One region of the Staphylococcus saccharolyticus genome, then DNA from elsewhere that is predicted to be linked to it. Evidence: riboswitches for the same ligand, from Rfam matches in the RefSeq annotation. Region 1 holds a riboswitch; each other region holds the start of a gene.
The links. Region 1 has a riboswitch for S-adenosylmethionine ahead of metK (methionine adenosyltransferase). Riboswitches for the same ligand answer to the same signal wherever they lie in the genome.
Positions count from the first base shown of each region.

Region 1 (5,094 bases):
TACTCAATTTTGCAATTTATTATCGGTTTTATCGCTTGTTATATTGGTTTTCATATTTAAAAAGTAATAATCAAAACTCACCGAAATCACTTATATATATTTAAAATTTAAATATATGTATTAAAGCCACGGTAAGAAAAATTTTGTTAGTCACTCATAAAGCTAGAGTTTTAGTCTAACTTTTGGTGTGCCTATCAGTTTTACCTACCAGGGCTTTTTACTCATTTATTTTTCATTAAATTCCAATGGATGAGGGCCTATTCTTTTATCTTTATTGATCGATTCTTTCCATCTGTTCTTTGGTCAATTCAAAATTAAAGACATTTAGATTATCTTCAATACGACTAGGAGTTACAGACTTAGGAATAACCACTACATTATGTTGTATATTCCATCTGATAATTACCTGAGCTGGTGACTGTCCTATTTCTTTAGCTATTTCATTAACTGTATCATCTTTAAGAATCTCACCATTCATTAGTGGAGACCATGATTCCATAACGATACTTTGTGCCTCTAAGTATTTACGTAATTCGTTTTGAGTCAAATATGGACGAAACTCAACTTGATTAATGACTGGTTTTATTGAAACTTGAGCGAGTAACGCTTCAAAATGTTCAGGAGTAAAGTTACTTACACCAATATTTTTTACTTTATTTTGTTTATATAAATCTTCCATAGCTTGCCAAGTATCAATCATCACAGCTTCATTTGTACCAGGCCAATGCATAAGATATAAATCTAAATAATCTAATCCTAATCGTTGAATAGAATTTTCATAAGCATCTTCAACATTATTACGTTCATAATCTTCAAGCCATAACTTTGAAATGATAAATAACTCTTCTCGTTTTAAACCTGTAGATTCTAATGCCTCTTTGATGCCTTGACCAACCATCTCCTCATTCCCATAGACCTTCGCAGTGTCTATACCTTCTGTATCCATTCTCAATCGCATGTTTAACTGCATTTTTACATTCATCACTATTTTCATCTCATTCACTCCTTAAATACTTCAAACTGATAGTCATGTGTTTTCTTATTCAATACCCCTTTTTTAATAAAATAAAAACTCTCAAACATTAACGTATTAGAAAATGTTTGAGAGTATATAGTATTGATAATTACAAATATCTTTATGATTTAATTCTATTTTTAATTGAATGACTCAATCTTGTCCATAATATGTTGTAAATCATCAACATTATATTGAATACGACCATGGAATACAAACTTATTAAAGAATTCATCTAATTGTTCTGATCCTACTAATACTTTAACATTTGATGATTGCGCATAATGAGATATTGTAACATCACCTTCATTTTTAGGATTAAAATATAAAATGGAAGTTGGCGTATATTTGGTATTTAATTCATTTTGTAAATCACCAGCAAGTTGCTCAATACACTTAATCTTTTCAGAATAATTCACAAATGTTAAAGATTGTTGATCATCATTTTGATCTAGCACTAATGTTTGAGGTGTTGATTCATCTAAATCAAGTGTCTGGAAAACTTGAGACATAGTTGGTAATTCTTTGAATTGAGTAGCGCTTATTCCACTATAAACGTGACCTTTTAGTAATTGAGAATCGATAATATATAGACCCGTTCTTGTTAGCACAAGATGGCTCACACGTTCTATATTATTGAATTCATTACTTGGCAAGAAAATATTGGCCATGATGTACATATCTTCTGGACGAATTCTTTTTTCTTTAACAAGTCTTTCACGAATTCCAATTAATCTCATATCAGTGACATATTCACTTTGATTTTTTGAGAAAAGTTTTAACGCATCTATTTCGCGATTTTTTGTACTAACTGTCGCTTCATAATCCTCTTTTTGTTTCGTGACAGCCTTTTTGTTTTCTACTCTTTCTTTTTCCAAGGCTTCCTCGTGGGATTCTTTCATATGTTGCTCTTTTTCTTTATAATATGCTTCTGTTCGTACTTTAACTTTTTTCTTACTACTATGTGCAAATAAAAAAAGTATAAAGAATAAAATAGCTACAATAATCGCAACAATTAAGCCTATAACTATTGGTGAAGATAAACTCATCACAACAACTCTCCTTTAACCATTTCAATAACTTTTATTATAATAGAAAAATTACTGTTTTTCGACATTTAAACTAATTTTCTTTATACCCTAATAATAAAAGCTATTTTGATTCGACAGCATCTTGAAGTAAATTCACTTTATCTAGTTTCTCCCATGGTAGTAAAACATCTGTACGTCCAAAATGACCATATGCAGCGGTTTGTTTATAAATAGGATGTTTTAAATCTAACATTTTAATGATACCTGCAGGTCTTAAATCAAAATGATCTCTTACTGCCTCAACTAATTGAGCTTCTGAAACCTTTCCAGTACCAAATGTATCAATAGATATTGAAACAGGTTCGGCTACACCAATCGCATACGCAAGCTGAACTTCACATTGATTAGCTAATTCTGCAGCAACAATATTTTTAGCGACATATCTTGCTGCATATGCTGCTGAACGATCGACTTTAGTAGGATCTTTTCCACTGAAACAACCACCACCGTGTCGAGCATAACCACCATAAGTATCTACAATAATTTTACGCCCTGTTAAACCAGCATCGCCTTGTGGTCCTCCGATAACAAAACGTCCAGTAGGATTAATAAAGAATTTTGTATGTTCATCTAATAAGTTTTCATCAACAGTTGGATAAATGACTTGTTCTTTAATGTCTTTCTCTATTTGTTCTAATTCTACGTCCTCAGCATGTTGTGTAGAAACAACAATTGTATCAACACGTTTAGGTTGGTCATCTTTATCATATTCAACAGTTACTTGTACTTTACCATCTGGACGAAGATAATCTAAAATTTCATCCTTACGTACATCTGATAAACGTTTTGCTAATTGATGAGATAAATAAATTGGTAAAGGCATATAGGTGTCAGTTTCATTCGTTGCATATCCAAACATTAACCCTTGATCACCTGCACCTGTAGCTTCTATCTCTTCTTCAGAAATATCATTACGATATTCAAGCGCTTTATCCACACCTTGTGCAATATCTGGAGATTGTTCATCAATAGCAGTAAGTACAGCCATCGTTTGGAAATCATAACCAAATTTAGCTCTTGTGTACCCTATATTTTTGATTGTTTCTCTAACAACCTTTGGTATGTCTACATATGTTGAAGTTGAAATCTCTCCAGAAATAAGTGCCATTCCAGTTGTTACCGTTGTTTCACAAGCCACTCGCGCGTTTGGATCATCTTTTAGAATTTCATCTAAAATAGCATCGGAAACTTGGTCAGCTATCTTATCTGGGTGACCTTCAGTTACTGATTCTGATGTAAATAATCGTTTATTATAAATCATGTTTTGCTCCTTTTAAAATTAATTACGAAAATTCTCTATAATATATGAGCTAAATAAAAGAGCCTTCTTCACTATAAAGATAGAGAGAAGGCTCTTAAACGTCCATTCGCTCTTATCGTTCAGACGCTATGTGTCTGCAAAACGGTTTGGCACCTTTCTTTACATAAAAGAGGTTGCTGGGTTTCATTGGGTCCATGTCCCTCCACCACTCAGGATAAGAGAATCCGTTAAAAATAATACTACCTAATTCAAAGGTTAATGTCAATTTTCGTTTACTCAGCTATTCATTTTTAAGGTGGATTAATCAAACTGTTGTTATACTATCTAAATGTAAAGGCTTACATTGCTACTATTGCTTGGAGGGATTGAGTATGTCAATGGACACATACACAGAAACAACCAAAATAAATCAATTATTAAAGAAATCATCAACTGTCAACAACACAACTATACAACAAGATTTTAAACAACAATGAAGGTCAACTTACGGAACTTGAAGCAATTAATGCTAATACAGGAAAATATACTGGACGTTCACCTAAAGATAAATTTATAGTTACAGAACCTTCATATAGAGATAATGTCGATTGGGGCGACATTAATCAACCTATAAATGAAGAAACATTCTTAAAACTCTACAACAAAGTTTTAGATTATTTGGATAACAAAGAAGAGTTATATGTCTTTAATGATTATGCAGGTAGTGATAAAGATACACGTTTAAAATTAACGGTTATTAACGAATTAGCATGGCATAATTTATTTGCTCATAATATGTTTATTCGACCTGATTCAATTGAAGAAGCTAAAACTATCAAACCTAACTTTACAATTGTTTCCGCACCTCATTTTAAAGCAGACCAGAAATAGATAGTACACATTCAGAAACTTTTGTCATCATCTCATTTAATATTAATCGGCGGAATTGAATATGCAGGAGAAATGAAAAAAGGAATTTTTTCAGTAATGAATTATCTTCTTCCAATGTAAGACATTATGAGTATGCATTGTTCAGCAAATGTCGGAGAAAAAGGCGATGTAGCACTATTCTTCGGTTTATCAGGAACTGGAAAAACTACCCTCTCAACCGATACTAACCGTAAACTCATTGGTGATGATGAACACGGTTGGAATAAAAAAGGTGTATTTAACCATTGAAGGTGGATGTTATGCCAAAGCTATTAATCTCTCTAAAGAAAAAGAGACTCAAATATATAATGCTATTGAATATGGTACAGTCTTAGAAAATACTGTCGTAAAAGATGATGGCACCGCAGATTTCGAAGATAATCAATTTACTGAAAATACAAGAGCAGCATATCCTATAAACCATATTGATAATATTGTCTTACCATCAAAAGCTGCTCATTCAAATACAATTATTTTCTTAACAGCTGATGCATTTGGTGTTATCCCTCCAATTTCAAAATTAACAAAAGATCAAGCAATGTATCATTTCTTAAGCGGATTTACGTCTAAACTTGTAGGTACTGAACGTGGAGTGACTGAACCCGAACCTTTATTCTCTACTTGTTTTGGTGCTCCATTTTTACTATTAAATCCTACAGTTTATGCAAATTTATTAGGTGATTTAATTGATAAACATGGTATCAATGTTTATTTTAGTTAACACAGGTTGGACTGATGGAAAATATGGTGTTGGGCGAAGAATTAGCTTGCATTACACACGTCAAATGATCAACCAAGCTATCTCAGGAAAACTCAAA
Region 1 is NZ_UHDZ01000001.1:999,225-1,004,318, reverse strand. Features, by position in the region: gene DYE57_RS04985 (fluoride efflux transporter FluC) at 1-60, shown strand, start outside; partial or broken gene DYE57_RS04980 (aldo/keto reductase) at 226-992, opposite strand; gene DYE57_RS04975 (hypothetical protein) at 1,156-2,064, opposite strand; gene metK (methionine adenosyltransferase) at 2,168-3,367, opposite strand; SAM riboswitch class I at 3,477-3,588, opposite strand; partial or broken gene DYE57_RS12815 (phosphoenolpyruvate carboxykinase (ATP)) at 3,800-4,525, shown strand; gene DYE57_RS12810 (phosphoenolpyruvate carboxykinase (ATP)) at 4,509-4,997, shown strand; gene DYE57_RS12805 (phosphoenolpyruvate carboxykinase (ATP)) at 4,981-5,094, shown strand, end outside.

Region 2 (5,094 bases), 370 kb from region 1:
TTCAAAAAACATCTCATCCTATATAGTTTGTCAGCTATTTTTTAAACGTGGCACTCTGAAAATAATCGCCACTAAACCGCACACCCCAAGTAAAATTGGATAAATACTATATGGAAGCATTAAAAATGGAGAAATCCCTGCTACACCTGCTGCCGATATTACTTGTGGACTATAAGGTAGTAACCCTTGAAAACATCCACCAAAAATATCAAGAATACTTGCAGACTTTCTAGGATCAACATCATATTCATCAGCTATATTTTTAGCTAAAGGACCCGCCATAATGATTGATATCGTATTATTAGCCGTCGATATATCTGCAGCGCTCACTAAACTAGCAATACCTAGTTCAGCACCACGCTTAGACTTTACTTTAGAACGAACAAATTGCAATAACCAGTCTATACCACCATTATGTTGGATAATTCCAACTAAACCACCGATAAGTAAAGCAATCATAGCAATATCTTCCATTCCTATAATTCCTTTCGAAATGGCGCTTAATAATCCTTTCCAATCAAATGAACCATCAATTAAACCAATGATACCCGCTAGTGCTGTACCACCAATGAGCACAATAATGACATTAATGCCTATGAGTGCAAGAATAAGTACTAACAAATAAGGAATCACTTTAATTAGATTAAAGTCATAATGTTTAGAACGGTCGATTGAAATCCCATTCGTTAAGAAGAATAATATTAAAATGGTTAAAATCGCTCCTGGGAAGACAATTTTAAAGTTGACTCTAAACTTATCACCCATTTTAGTTTTTTGCGTTCTCACAGCTGCAATAGTTGTATCAGAAATCATAGATAAATTATCACCAAACATTGCTCCCCCAACAACTGTTGCCATCGCTAATGCTGTAGGAACGTCTGTTGCTTGTGCAAAACCAAATCCAACTGGCGCGATGGCCGCTACAGTACCTACCGATGTCCCCATTGATATCGAAACAAACATACATGTCACAAATAAACCAACAATGATTAAGTTTTGTGGAATAAGGGATAGTCCTAGATTAACAGTTGAAGACACACCACCCATTTTTTCTACAGTAGTAGAAAAAGCACCTGCTAAGATAAAAATGAGCATCATTAGTATTATATTTGAATGTCCGGCACCTTTAGTAAAAACTTCAACCTTTTTAGCGAATGATTCTTTTCTATTCATCAATAAGGCAACTATAACAGTTATTGTAATAGCAACATTTAAAGGCATATTAGTAAAATCTCCAGTAACGATGCCTACACCAAGAAATAGTATTACAAATAAAAGTAATGGTAGTAATGCCCATGCATTGCCTTTCTTTATTTTCTCCATTATTTAACCTACTTTCCAAAATAAAAGTGATTGAGACACTTAAAATAACCACAGTGTTTAATTAACAAATGCTGAGACACCTATTCATGCCCCAGCCTCAGTTAACATCGTGTTTAACCTTATCTTCTAACCTTCACGGTTACTGGAATTGGCACATGATACAATGTTGCCGAAGCTTCTTTGGGCCAGTCCCTCCACTTCTCTTGATAAGTTATTGAATTATGTTTAACGTTACAAGATATTTGTAATAACGTCAACACTTAATATTTTAATAATAGTTTACATGTTTTCTAAAGTAGTAAAATAATTTTCAAAAATAGCTACACTTATAGATGCAATGATAAATATCGCTAATGCAACTCCAAAAATAACTAAGTAATTTATAATTTTGCATGTCTGAGAGTGTTTCAGCTTTAATCTTTTTCATTATCCATCACTACAATCAATTATTATTAAAAATAAAACATCCACATTGTAACCATTATTGTCTCTTGTAAGAGGAAACTAATATTAAAAAACTAAGGACAATCGCATTTTCAATTCTGTCATCGACTGCCTATACGTTAAGAAAGCCTAGGACATTGGTTTATGTCCCAGGCCCTTACTATACAAACAAATCTCATATTAAACTGTATACGTTTGTAAAATGTTTATCACGTTCCGTGTACTTTCACACCGAAAAGTTGATACTAATCATACAACTATAGTTAAGTTAATCTATTTGAGTTCCACCAGTCACACCATATACTTGACCAGTAATATAACTTGCATCATCAGAAGCTAAAAGTACATAAGTTCCTGCACATTCAACAGGTTGACCTGCACGTCCTAATGGTGTGTTTTGCCCAAAAGTAGGTATAGCACTTTGTGGTTGCCCACCAACGATTTGTAATGGAGACCAAAACGGACCTGGTGCAATACAATTAACACGAATACCTTTAGGACCAAATTCTGCTGAAAAACTTTTCGTTAGTGATATAATTGCAGCTTTTGTTGCAGCATAATCATGAAGAATTGGATTAGGATTATAGCCTTGAACAGAAGATGTAGTCGTAATAGAACCTCCTGGTTGTAAATACTCTAGTGCTTTTTGAACTGTCCAAAACACTGGATAAACATTTGTTTCGAAAGTTTCAGTAAAATCTTGGGTTTTGAACTCTGATAATTCATTTTGATAAAGTTGATGACCCGCAACCAACGTTATATTGTCTAAACCACCTAATTGCTGATAAGCCTCTTGAACCATGTCATAGTTAAATTGTTCATCTCTAATATCACCAGGAATTAATATAGCTTTTTGTCCAACACTTTCAATGACTTGTTTTACATCATCTGCATCTTGTTGTTCACTTGGTAAATAATTAATCGCTACATCTGCACCTTCTTTAGCATAGGCAATCGCTGCTGCACGACCAATCGCTGAATCGCCACCAGTAACTAGTATTTTAAAGCCATCTAATCGATGGTGACCATGATAAGAGTCTTCACCACAATCGGGTTGTGGTGACATCTTAGCTTGTATACCTGGAACTTCTTGTTCTTGTTTTTCATAATTATCTGTTTTAAATTTATTGCGAGGATCTTGAGCTGACATTTCAAATCATCTCCTAATTAATTTAATGCTTATTATATACCCAGTTATCATGCACATTTAATCATAGGAAATTATAAGAAATATGAAATCACTCCAACTTAAAAATTCAAGTCAATAAACGTTGAACGAGTTGTACGAAATATTGGGGGGCTTTTTCCAAAATACGCACATCTGGATGATATTTAGGATGATGTAAATCATATTTACTATTGGAACCTATGAAAGCGAATACTCCAGGATATTCTCGTGTATAACCTGAAAAATCTTCTCCAATAGTAAGTGGTTCATCAAGTATTGATACATGATATTCCACCTCTTTAGCGACCTCTATTGCTAGTTTAGTAAAATATTTATCATTTACTACAGCTCCAGGAAGCCTAGAATATGAGAAATAAATATCAACATTAAACGCTTGACTTAATCCATCATCAATATTTTTTCACTATACGACCGAACAGTACCTTGAATGTAAGCTTTGTCAGCTATAACATTCCAAGTATTGCCACAAGAAATCTCACTAATTGTTACGACTACATTATCAAATGCTGATAAATTTCAGCTTATAATTGTTTGTAAACTATTAATAAGTTGACCAACTACGACTACCGGATCGTTCCATTGCTCAGGTTTAGCAGCATGTGCACCCTTCCCTCGAATTTGAAATTGAAAACGACCGACTGAAGAAGTGGTCACACCTGATTTAATAGCAAATTCTCCAACATTTAAAGTGGGATAATTATGAAAGCCAAGCACTGCTTTAGCACCTTTAAGCACACCTGCATCAGTAATTTTAAACGCTCCGTGTCCCAATTCTTCAGCAGCTTGAAATATTAAACGTACACGTCCAGTTAACTGACTCTCTATTTCTTTTAATTTAGTAACAACAGCTAATATACTTGCTATATGAATATCATGGCCACATGCATGACACCTTGATTTGTTGAAGTAAATTCATGATGTACTTGTTCTTCTATTAGGTAAAGCATCGATATCTGTTCTTACAGCTACCATATCTTCTCCATCCCCAATTTCAGCAACTAAACCAGTATTTAAAGGCAAATCTAGATAACTTTTTAAAATTTGTTTTAAAGTCTTAGTGGCTTTATATTCTTGATCTGAAAGTTCAGGGAATCGATGAAATTGACGTCGCCAATTGATATATGTTGAATAGTTAGTCATCGCTGACTCAACCCCTTCCTACTAAAATATTCTAAACTATAAACGCATTGCTTCATTATTGTTTAATGAAACATATCATTATCTCTAATAAGTCAATTTTAACATTAATATCAAAAAAATTCTGAATTTTTAATGCGTTCTAAGATTTATACATTTATTTTCGAAACAGAAAAGAGCAAGTCATCACGTACGATGTCCCTCTCCTTCATTAGTAACCTACTATCAAAGATTGTCATAGTAACTAGTACATTTATATACATGAGTAAGATTAATTAGTAATAATAGGCGAAATAATTTATCTTAATCTATATTAAATTCATTATCTACAATAACTTTACCCTCTTTAATTACTTTTTGAGCATGATTAATACCAAAATGGTATAGGATATACTCATGATTTAGTAAATCCCATATCACAAGATTAGCTTTATCACCCTCATTAATTGTACCAGCATCTGAATCAATAGCTTTAGCCGCATTAACCGTTACAGCATTCCAAACTTCATTTGGAGACAGTTTTAGTTTTAATGCAGCAATTGCCATAGCTAATTGTAGATTATTTATTACACTACTTCCCGGATTATAGTCGGTTGCAATCGCAATTGCTCCGCCATTATTTAACATTACTCGTGCATCAGCATAATCATTTTTATCTAAATAAAATGTTGTTGCAGGAAGTAAAACAGCCACAGTATCACTGTTTTTCAATCTTGCTTTACCCTCTTCACTAGAAGCTACAAGGTGATTAGCTGAGATTGCATTTTCATCTATGGCTAACTCTAATCCACCTAAAGGATCGATTTCATCGGCATGTATTTTTACTTTAAATCCTGCTTCTTTGGCTTTTTCCATATACCGTTTGGATTCTTCAATTGAAAAGACGTCTGTTTCACTGAATATATCTGCAAAATCTGCATACTTCTTAACCTCTGGAAGCAGATTAATCATATCTTCTGAAAATGCTTCATTTGATTTTGCTTCTTTTGGAACTGTATGAA
Region 2 is NZ_UHDZ01000001.1:624,994-630,087, reverse strand. Features, by position in the region: gene DYE57_RS02810 (Na+/H+ antiporter NhaC family protein) at 31-1,323, opposite strand; SAM riboswitch class I at 1,440-1,536, opposite strand; gene DYE57_RS02805 (SDR family oxidoreductase) at 2,036-2,917, opposite strand; partial or broken gene DYE57_RS02800 (amidohydrolase) at 3,024-4,096, opposite strand; gene hutI (imidazolonepropionase) at 4,397-5,094, opposite strand, start outside.
Region 2: it holds a riboswitch for S-adenosylmethionine, as region 1 does, so the genes downstream of both, DYE57_RS02810 (Na+/H+ antiporter NhaC family protein) here and metK (methionine adenosyltransferase) in region 1, are expected to answer to the same signal.

Region 3 (5,094 bases), 990 kb from region 1:
GCACACTGGAATTTAGTTGAAGAATTAAAAATGGCAGACTTTGAACGTGCTGCGAAAATATCAGGTGCTCGTTTCGTATACCTTACTAAAGATGGTGCATTATTAGAACGTGCCTTAATGAACTACATGTTAACTAAACATACAACGCAACATGGTTACACTGAAATGATGACACCTCAATTAGTTAATGCTGATACAATGTTTGGTACAGGCCAATTACCTAAATTCGAAGAAGATTTATTTAAAGTTGAAAAAGAAGGTCTATACACGATTCCAACTGCTGAAGTACCTTTAACAAACTTCTACAGAGATGAAATTATTCAACCAGGTGTACTTCCAGAATTATTTACAGCTCAAACTGCATGTTTCCGTAGTGAAGCAGGATCAGCTGGTAGAGATACAAGAGGATTAATTCGTTTACACCAATTTGATAAAGTTGAAATGGTTCGTATTGTAGAGCCTGAAGATTCTTGGAATGCTTTAGAAGAAATGACACAAAATGCTGAAGCTATCTTAGAAGAGTTAGGCTTACCTTATCGTCGTGTAATCTTATGTACTCGTGACATTGGTTTCAGTGCTAGTAAAACATATGACTTAGAAGTTTGGTTACCAAGTTACAATGATTATAAAGAAATTAGTTCTTGTTCAAACTGTACTGATTTCCAAGCACGTCGTGCAAATATTCGCTTCAAACGTGATACTTCTTCTAAACTGGAATTAGTACATACATTAAATGGTAGTGGTTTAGCTGTTGGTCGTACATTCGCAGCTATCGTTGAAAACTATCAAAACGAGGATGGCACAATCACAATTCCTGAAGCATTAGTACCATTCATGGGTGGTAAAACTAAAATTGAAAAACCAATTAAATAATGTGATTTAAATACACAAGTGAGTAGATTGGAATCTTTAAGATTCTTGTCTACTCTTTTTATTTAGAGGAATAGATCTTATCAAACAATAAGTTATACCACCTATTTAAGTTTAGAAAAGTTATTAGAATTTGAGACATGTTAGTTTTTGTAAAAGAAAGTCTAGAGTAATTCTTGAAATTCTGTATGTTTTAAAACGTTGTTAGGAAAGAAATATAATTGAGATGTTTGTCTAACCGAATACAAACGGTAGTCTAAAACAAATGTATAATCTTAATAGTTACAACACGACAGTATTTATTTTTTAGCCATGTGACAATTTGAGTCTATTAAAATGTCTAGGTGTTGGAAATACTTTTTTTAATTATAAGCGTGATTGCTATGATGCTACTTTTTAGAATAGTACTGCCTTCATAATGTAGCATTATAATATTTACAATGATAAATGCATGTTTAAGTATATTGAAAGTAAAAAAGGAGATATATTAAGAAATCAATGTTTGATTTCATTATAGCTCCCTTTTTAAGCAATGATATTTAAAAATCTATTTTACATATACTAATGTTAATTTGATGCATATGCAGAAAGTGGATAATGATCTGAATAGTCGTTATATTTGTAAGTTTTACCCCAAGATTTTACTGACCATTCTGGTGACTTCACTTTGTGTGTATAATTATGCCATGAGCTTGGTTGCGCATGGTCTCGATCTAATAAAATATAATCTAAATGTTGAGGATCTAATTTAGGATAATTATATTTTGCAATACTGTTGCTTCGTGTATCCCAACTATATTCGTTACCTTCAAATTGTGTAGGTAATGAAATATTCAAGTTATCAGGCATTTGCTTGAACTCATCTGACCCTTTAATAACATTTAAATCACCGCCGATATATACAGGTTCATTTTTAGGAATATTTTTATCTTTAATAAATTGTTTAATTTCATTCATTTGACTCTGTCTAATAGTTTGATCTTTTCCTTTAAGACATGTTGGATCTTCAGCTTGAAGGTGAGTACCGATAATATGTTGATATTTACCATTTTTATTAATTTTAATGTACGCAAAGCCTTTATTACTTAGCTTGTCAGCGCCACAACCATTTTTGTAAATATGTTGTTCTTGTTCAACAATTGGCCATTTACTTACAATACCAACACCACCGCTTACTTTTTTAATTTTTCTATAAGAACCAGATGTTTTTTGCCAACCTTCTGTGCCTTTACCAACAATAGGTGTTTGATAAGGATATTGTGATTGTAAGTTTGTTAAAAGTCGATTTGATGCTTTTTTATCAAATAATTCATTAAAAATTACGACATCTTGACCTTGTATATAATCAGCTTTTGAAATTAAATCAGCGCGCTGAGATTGTCCCCAATTGGGATATATTGCTGTAGGTAAGAAATAAACGTTATGTGTAGTAATTTTAAGGCTGTTTTCAGGACTGCGTTCACTTGCATATGTAACTGTCAAAAATACTAAGAATAAACTACTTAATATGCATAAAGTAGTTAAGATACATTTACGTTGCCAATTCAATTTTATTACACCTCATTTCATTTGATGGTGTGATTATATCAAACAAAATTAAGTTGTTTTTGAAAATTACTATATCTAAATAAAATTTTAATAATAAATTAAAAATTTAAGGATGATTTTTTAAAATTGAATGTATTCAATAGAAAGTGTCATTTTTATATTGATTCAAAATTTTATATTTAAAAATTTTTTAGTTTAACAGGATAGGGGATATGAAAAACGAAATTGACTTTAAATATTCAGAAGGAAGTCTAAAAAAAGAAACAAAATTCTGAAATCTTAAAATGATCATTATAATGGCTTTTTATACATCTGCTTGTCTGACCTCACACATACCGATTTATAATAATATTGAATGTCATTATGAAATATATTAGACTAACTTTATTATTTTACAAGGGAGAATGGGGCTGATGAAATGACTCACCTTACTTTTAAACAAGGTGTGAGGGAGTGTATTCCTACATTATTTGGATATGCAGGCGTAGGATTATCCTTTGGAATTGTTGCAGCCTCACAAAAGTTCAGCCTTCTAGAAATTATGTTACTATGTCTCATTATTTACGCAGGTGCAGCTCAATTTATCGTTTGTACGTTAATGATGGCAGGTACACCTACATCAGCAATCGTGCTTACGACACTTATCGTTAACTCTCGAATGTTTCTACTAAGTATGACCTTAGCGCCTAATTATAAAAAGTATGGATTCTGGAATAGGGTAGGGCTTGGGACATTATTAACAGATGAAACTTTTGGAGTAGCAATAATGCCATACGTTAAAGGCGAAAAGATTAATGATCGATGGCTTCATGGATTAAATATTACTGCCTACCTATTTTGGACTGTTTCTTGTGTGGCTGGTGCACTTTTCGGCAAATATATTACAAATCCAGATGCCCTTGGTCTCGACTTTGCCATCACTGCAATGTTTATTTTCTTAGGTATATCTCAATTTGAAACAATTAAAAAATCTAGGTTTCGAATATACACTGTATTAATTGTATGCGTTATTGTAATGATGCTTCTTTTAAGTTTAGTCATGCACTCATATGTCGCAATATTAATAGCCGCAACAGTAGCTGCAACATTAGGGGTGGTGATGGAAAGATGATGACTGATTTACATACATTGATACTCATCATTTTATGTGGAATTGTGACGTTACTCGTTCAAATTATTCCATTTGTCATGATATCTAAAGTAAACTTGCCAGCAACCGTAATTAAGTGGCTTTCTTATATTCCTATCACGCTATTTACCGCGCTTATCATTGATGGGGTAATTCAACAATATAATCATACATTTGGATACACGCTTAATTTGTCATATGTTATTGCAATCATACATACCAACTGTAATTCTCGCCATTTTTACACGCAGTCTCACTGTGACAATAATCAGAGGTATCACTATAATCGCTTGTTTACGTTTAGTCTTTTAACCTTTGAAAATAACAGCAAATCATTGAAGTTGTAGAAAAAGTTAGTTAATATTAAAATAATTAGAAAATTTAGACTATTCAAGCCAGAAACTAATATCTACATCACTATAAAACTAAATTGATGAAATCTTATTTTGAGAAGCTGAGGGAACTGGCCCAGGGATGGTTCAGCAACTGACTAATGATGATAGCACGGTGCTACAACCAACGAGTAACTCGAATGATAATTACTAGATTGCTTCTTACTTATTCATCTGAGTAGGAAGCTTTATTAGTAAGAGGGGGTAGTGATAATGATGACCAATTATAAAGTACATACGTTAGAATTAGGTGCATTTACAACTGAATCAGGTGAAATCATCAACAATTTAAAACTACGTTATGTGCATGTAGGATACACAGGTCAACCTCTAGTAGTTGTTTGTCATGCGTTAACCGGCAATCATTTAACATATGGAACAGATAATCATCATGGTTGGTGGTGTGAAATTATTGATGGTGGCTACATTCCATGTCATGACTATCAATTTCTGACTTTTAATGTCATAGGAAGTCCATTTGGATCGAGTTCCAAAAAGATTGATCCTAAATTTCCAGAGCAACTAACTTTACGCGATAACGTTAAAGCAATAAAGAAAGGCATTCAAGCACTTGGCTATAGAAAGATTAATATTCTTATAGGAGGAAGTCTTGGAGGTATGCAAGTCATGGAAATGCTATATAATAATAAATTTCAAGTCGATAAAGCTATTATCCTTGCTGCCACAGATAAAATGTCATCTTATAGTCGAGCTTTTAATGAAATAGCACGCCAAGCTATTCACCTTGGTGGGAAAGAAGGTTTGAGTATCGCTCGTCAACTTGGCTTCTTAACGTATCGCTCCTCTAAAAGCTATGATCAAAGTTTTACACCTGATGAGGTTGTAAGTTATCAGCAACATCAAGGTAATAAATTTAAAGAATACTTCGATTTAAATTGTTATTTAACACTACTAGACGTCTTAGATAGTCACAATATTGATCGAGGAAGAGATGATGTAGATAAAGTCTTTCAATTTTTAGAAACCAAGGTGTTAACAATGTGCTTTATTGATGATTTACTCTATCCAGATGATCAAGTGAGAGCTGTCGGTGAAAGATTTAAATATCATCGTCATTTCTTTGTGCCTGACAATGTCGGACACGATGGTTTTTTACTTAACTTTAATGATTGGGCACCTAATTTGTATCATTTC
Region 3 is NZ_UHDZ01000001.1:12,724-17,817, forward strand. Features, by position in the region: gene serS (serine--tRNA ligase) at 1-873, shown strand, start outside; gene sph (sphingomyelin phosphodiesterase) at 1,438-2,418, opposite strand; gene DYE57_RS00055 (AzlC family ABC transporter permease) at 2,837-3,529, shown strand; partial or broken gene DYE57_RS00060 (AzlD domain-containing protein) at 3,526-3,859, shown strand; SAM riboswitch class I at 3,986-4,089, shown strand; gene metX (homoserine O-acetyltransferase MetX) at 4,156-5,094, shown strand, end outside.
Region 3: it holds a riboswitch for S-adenosylmethionine, as region 1 does, so the genes downstream of both, metX (homoserine O-acetyltransferase MetX) here and metK (methionine adenosyltransferase) in region 1, are expected to answer to the same signal.

Region 4 (5,094 bases), 860 kb from region 1:
AGCTTTTTCAAAAATTTCAGCGTGAGGCGCTGGTGATGCACCTACTGTTATCGTTTTGTTCTTGTCGCCACCACCACAAGCAGCTAATGCAACTGTTAATGCTAAGACTAAAATAATTCCAAATAATTTTTTCATAAAGCATGGTCCCCTTTTCTTTATCGTTTATCAATTTTATTTGTAATCCAATCCCCAAGGAATTGAATTATAAATACAATAATCAAGGTGAATACCGTAGAAACTAAGATGACGTCGTTTTGGTTTCGTGTAAATCCTGTTAGATATGCTAAGTTGCCTAACCCACCAGCACCTATAACGCCTGCAATAGCTGTTGAACCGACTAATGCAATGGCAGTAACCGTAATACCAGAAACTAACGCTGGCATAGCTTCCGGGAGTAAAACTTTTCTTACAACTGTCCAAGTGTTGGCTCCTATTGACCATGCAGCTTCAATCACGCCTTTATCTATTTCTTTAAATGCAATCTCAACCAATCTAGCATAAAATGGCGCAGCACCTATGATAAGAGCTGGTAGTGCTCCAGTAGGTCCGCTTATTGTTCCTAATAGCACTCGTAAATGGTATAAGTAATAAGATTAAAATAATAAAAGGAATCGCTCTAAATAAATTGACTATAAATGAAACAATTGTATAAAAGACCTTCGCAGCTACAGAATCACTCTTAGCCGATAAAAAGAGTAATACTCCTAAAATCAATCCAAAAATAAAGGCGAAAAATGTAGAAACAACAGTCATATAAAGTGTTTCTAATATAGCTTGCCACACCTCAGGCCATTGAACGTTAGGCATTATAAACATTTCATGAAATATTTCGCTATATGATTTACCCATGTCTCAACACCTCCACATTCACGTGTTGGTCATGTAAATCATTTTTAAATTGATTAAAACACTCTATATTAATGTGTGGAATATGAATCACTAAAAAACCTAACGAGCCATTTTTAGTATTCTTAGTATCAGCTTCAAGGATGTTAAAGTCAATATGATGCATTTTTGTTATATATGAAATGATAGGTTGTGTCACATTATTGCCAGTAAAGTTTAATCTTACTATGTAAGCATCTTTACCTAATGGTTCTAATTCGTCTAATGATTCCTCAAAATTATCATTTAAATCATCTTTAACAAATCGTTGAGTCACTTCATGTTGAGGATTTTCAAATACCTTACTAACTTTACCTTGTTCAATGACTTTACCACTCTCCATTACAGCTACTTCATCACAAATTCGCCTAATCACATGCATTTCATGTGTGATTAAAACGATAGTAAGATTTTGTTGTTCTCTAACCTTTAGCAATAAATCAAGAATTTCATCTGTAGTCTGTGGATCTAATGCACTCGTAGCTTCATCACATAATAGAACATCCGGGTTGTTCGTTAAAGCCCTAGCTATTCCGACACGTTGCTTTTGTCCACCTGACAATTCAGAAGGATAAGCATTTTCACGCCCTTTAAGACCTACAAGTTCTATTAACTCAAGTGCTTTTTGTTTAGCAGTCCCACTAGGTACACCTGCAATCTCTAGTGGGAACGTAATGTTTTTCATTACATTTCTAGACCATAATAAGTTGAAATGTTGGAAAATCATACTTACTTTTTGACGTTTTCTACGTAACTCTGACTTAGATAATTGACTAATATTGTCTCCATCTATAATGATATCTCCAGATTTTGGAGTTTCTAAATTGTTAAACATTCTAATTAGCGTGCTCTTACCAGCACCAGAGAAACCAATAACGCCAAAAATTGAGCCTGATTCAATATTTAAATCAATGTGATCAACAGCGAGAACATCTTTGTTCTTCGTGTGATATCGTTTAACAATTTGATTTAACTCAATCACGTTAATAGCCTCCTTAATGTTGCTTAAATAAAATTAAAAAAATGCTTTCTCAATCTTTAGAAAATTTGAGAAAGCATTAGTCATATATTCTTTCTCTCATCTTCTAAAGTTTAAAGTTAAACTTTATGTGAATTGGCACCATTTCTATATCAGACGGTTGCCGGGCTTCATAGGGCACATCCCTCCACCTCTCTTGATAAGAGTTTACGCATCATTTAATTTGTTTTAATCCTACCACCGTGCTAAAGTTTCGTCAATAATTATTTTAAATTTTCTAACAAATAAGGTACTGATTGAAATGCATAAATTCTCTTCAGCTCTGTATCCCTATTGATAACTAACAAAACGGGTACTGACATTATTTCTTTTTCTTTACTCCATTCAGGATGAAAATTAAGATTAACTTTTATTACAGGTAAGCGTACAATTTCATTAGCAATGTCTAACATCTTTTCAGACATTTTACATGTACCACACATAGGTGTGTAACCAAAAATGAGATATTTATCTTTGTTGAAATTTTCTGTTATATCTTTAAGATCTTTAGATCTATTCATTAACTAAAATTAACCTTTCAGTGTTTAAATTAGGCATAAGATTCTTCTCTTTACGAACAGTAAAACCATATCTATTCAGAACATTAGCTAAATAATTTTTTGGACATTTTGCTACTTCGCAATATGTTTTATCAACATATATGTGTTCGCTTTCGCTTAAATATCTTTTAAACCATTTTCTAATTTTCTCTCCTTCGTCATCAGAATCTGCAAGAACATAAACTTGTTTACCATAAAGTGATTCTATCATATTGTCAATCTTATCTATACTCATTGTGCCATGGGTACAAATAATACTAACGGGTTCAGCGATAACTTGTTGTACTCTTTTCTTATCCGATTTACCTTCAACAATGATTACTTTATTTACAATAGTCATGTCAATCCACCTTCTAAGCGTCGATAGAACTGTCACTTACATAATTCACAGAATCCCAAAAAACTAAACATTAAGTGACACTGCAATTTTTAATTGCTAGTGTCACTGATGCATGAGCTTAGCTCAAGCGTTCCACAATTCACTACAATTTTTAACCATTAATATCAATCAATACTCTGCTAGTAATGATTTAAATTTTAGTTTCATATGTAATTGATATACTTTTACTATTGTTGTTTATTTAAAAGAACTCATTTAATGTTCTGCTATAATCCTGAGATGATTACTTCAACAGTTTTAACTTACAACCCTTGTAAAAAAACTCCTTGATTTTGTATAATCGAGGAGTTTAAACGTACTATTCACCAATCATTTCTGAGTATTGATCCGCTGATAATAATTCTTGTAATTGACTTTCATCGTTTATTTCTATTTTAACCATCCATGCTTTTTCATATGGTGATTCATTAACAAATTCAGGACTATCTTCTAACTCTTCATTCACTTCGATGATTTTACCTGAAATTGGTGCATATAACTCTGACACAGTTTTAACTGATTCAACACTACCGAAAGTGTCACCTTCATTTAATTCATCATCTGTTTCAGGTAACTCAACAAATACGATATCACCTAATTCATTCTGAGCATGTTCCGTAATACCAATAGTTGCTACGTTATCTTCAACTTTAACCCATTCATGTTCTTTAGAATACTTAAATTCGCTCGGTACTGCCACGAGAATCCCCTCCTAATTATTTAATTACAATTTAATGATGCCACACTGAAATTATTCATTCAACTATTATCTAAAAGATAATGTTAATTAAAATTCGTGTTTAAGTTTATAAAACATCATTTTCACTAATAATTTACTATTAATGTTCACTTTTTAAGACAAAGCAATAAAATTACAACCAATGCTGTTTATAATCGTCCTCTTTAAAACCTAAAGTGATATCATCTCCAGAGATAACTAATGGACGTTTTACCAACATTCCGTCAGATGCTAATAATTCTAATTTTTCATCATCTGACATATTTTTAAGCTTATCTTTTAATTTTAATTCACGATACTTCGCACCATGTGTATTAAACAATTTGCTAATTTCTACATCTGTTTTGTCGATGATTTCTTCAAATTCTTTTTTAGTTGGTGTGTGTTGAACAATATCAATTGGTTCATAACTCACACCATATTCATCTAAAAATTTAGCGGCTTTCTTACAAGTCGTACAATTTGAATATTGATAAAATTTGATCATTCGTTATATTACCTCCTTCTCTATATTAACTCAAATATACCATGTTCTTAGATAGAACGCTTTAGTTTTTAGGCTAATATTTTTATTAAAAAGATAACATTAGTTATAATAAATTTACTAAATCTTAGAAAAGGAGCATAAAACTATGCAAAATATTCATAAAACTGAAGAGTTTGATTCTATTCTTAATAGTCAAGAACCTGTCATCGTGAAATTTGAAGCTGATTGGTGTCCAGATTGTAAAGCAATGGATATGTGGATTACTCCGATTGTAGAGAAATTTAATAATTATAATTGGTATGTTGTGGATCGTGATGAACTTGAAGAGACCACAACTAAAAACAATGTAATGGGTATCCCTAGTATTCTAATATTTAAAAATAGTAAAAAATTGGCACATCTTCACTCAGCAAATGCTAAAACACCTGACCAAGTTGAATCATTTTTAGATGAGAATTTGACTTTGAAATAAAATAAGCTTCCACCTTATAGTGCAAATGATAGAGGGGAAGCTTGTTGATTATAATCACTCTTAATCATGGAAGTGTTATTCAAACTCAGTAATTAGATTTTTATTTTTACGTTGAGCTTTTGTAGGCACAACTTCTAAATCTGTTAAGTACAAAAAACCTGCTAGAATCTCATTATCTTTAACACCTAAAGCTTTACGTACTTTGGGTTCAAAAATATACTGTGGTGATTTCCAACATGTGCCTATACCTGCTTCATATAAAAGCAACATTAAATTTTGAGTAAATGCCCCGAATGCGAAATAATTTTCACAACTTTGTCGTTGTCTTGGATCATCTTTTAAAATGAGTAATAACATTCCACCTAAATTTGTTACTGCATTGTAATGATCCTCACGCTTCTCTGGACTATCTGGAAATGCAAATCTTGTTATATCTTGACTAAAATCACCGAGTTTATCTTTTGCAATATGAACCACACGCCATGGTTCTCTCATCCCATGATTTGGAGCGTCTGTAGCTTTTTCAATAGCATCATACAATGCCTTATCGTCAA
Region 4 is NZ_UHDZ01000001.1:1,856,749-1,861,842, forward strand. Features, by position in the region: gene DYE57_RS09050 (MetQ/NlpA family ABC transporter substrate-binding protein) at 1-135, opposite strand, end outside; partial or broken gene DYE57_RS09055 (methionine ABC transporter permease) at 156-849, opposite strand; gene DYE57_RS09060 (methionine ABC transporter ATP-binding protein) at 842-1,867, opposite strand; SAM riboswitch class I at 1,961-2,070, opposite strand; gene DYE57_RS09065 (thioredoxin family protein) at 2,128-2,424, opposite strand; gene DYE57_RS09070 (toprim domain-containing protein) at 2,417-2,803, opposite strand; gene gcvH (glycine cleavage system protein GcvH) at 3,162-3,542, opposite strand; gene DYE57_RS09080 (arsenate reductase family protein) at 3,715-4,068, opposite strand; gene DYE57_RS09085 (thioredoxin family protein) at 4,214-4,540, shown strand; gene DYE57_RS09090 (nitroreductase family protein) at 4,616-5,094, opposite strand, start outside.
Region 4: it holds a riboswitch for S-adenosylmethionine, as region 1 does, so the genes downstream of both, DYE57_RS09060 (methionine ABC transporter ATP-binding protein) here and metK (methionine adenosyltransferase) in region 1, are expected to answer to the same signal.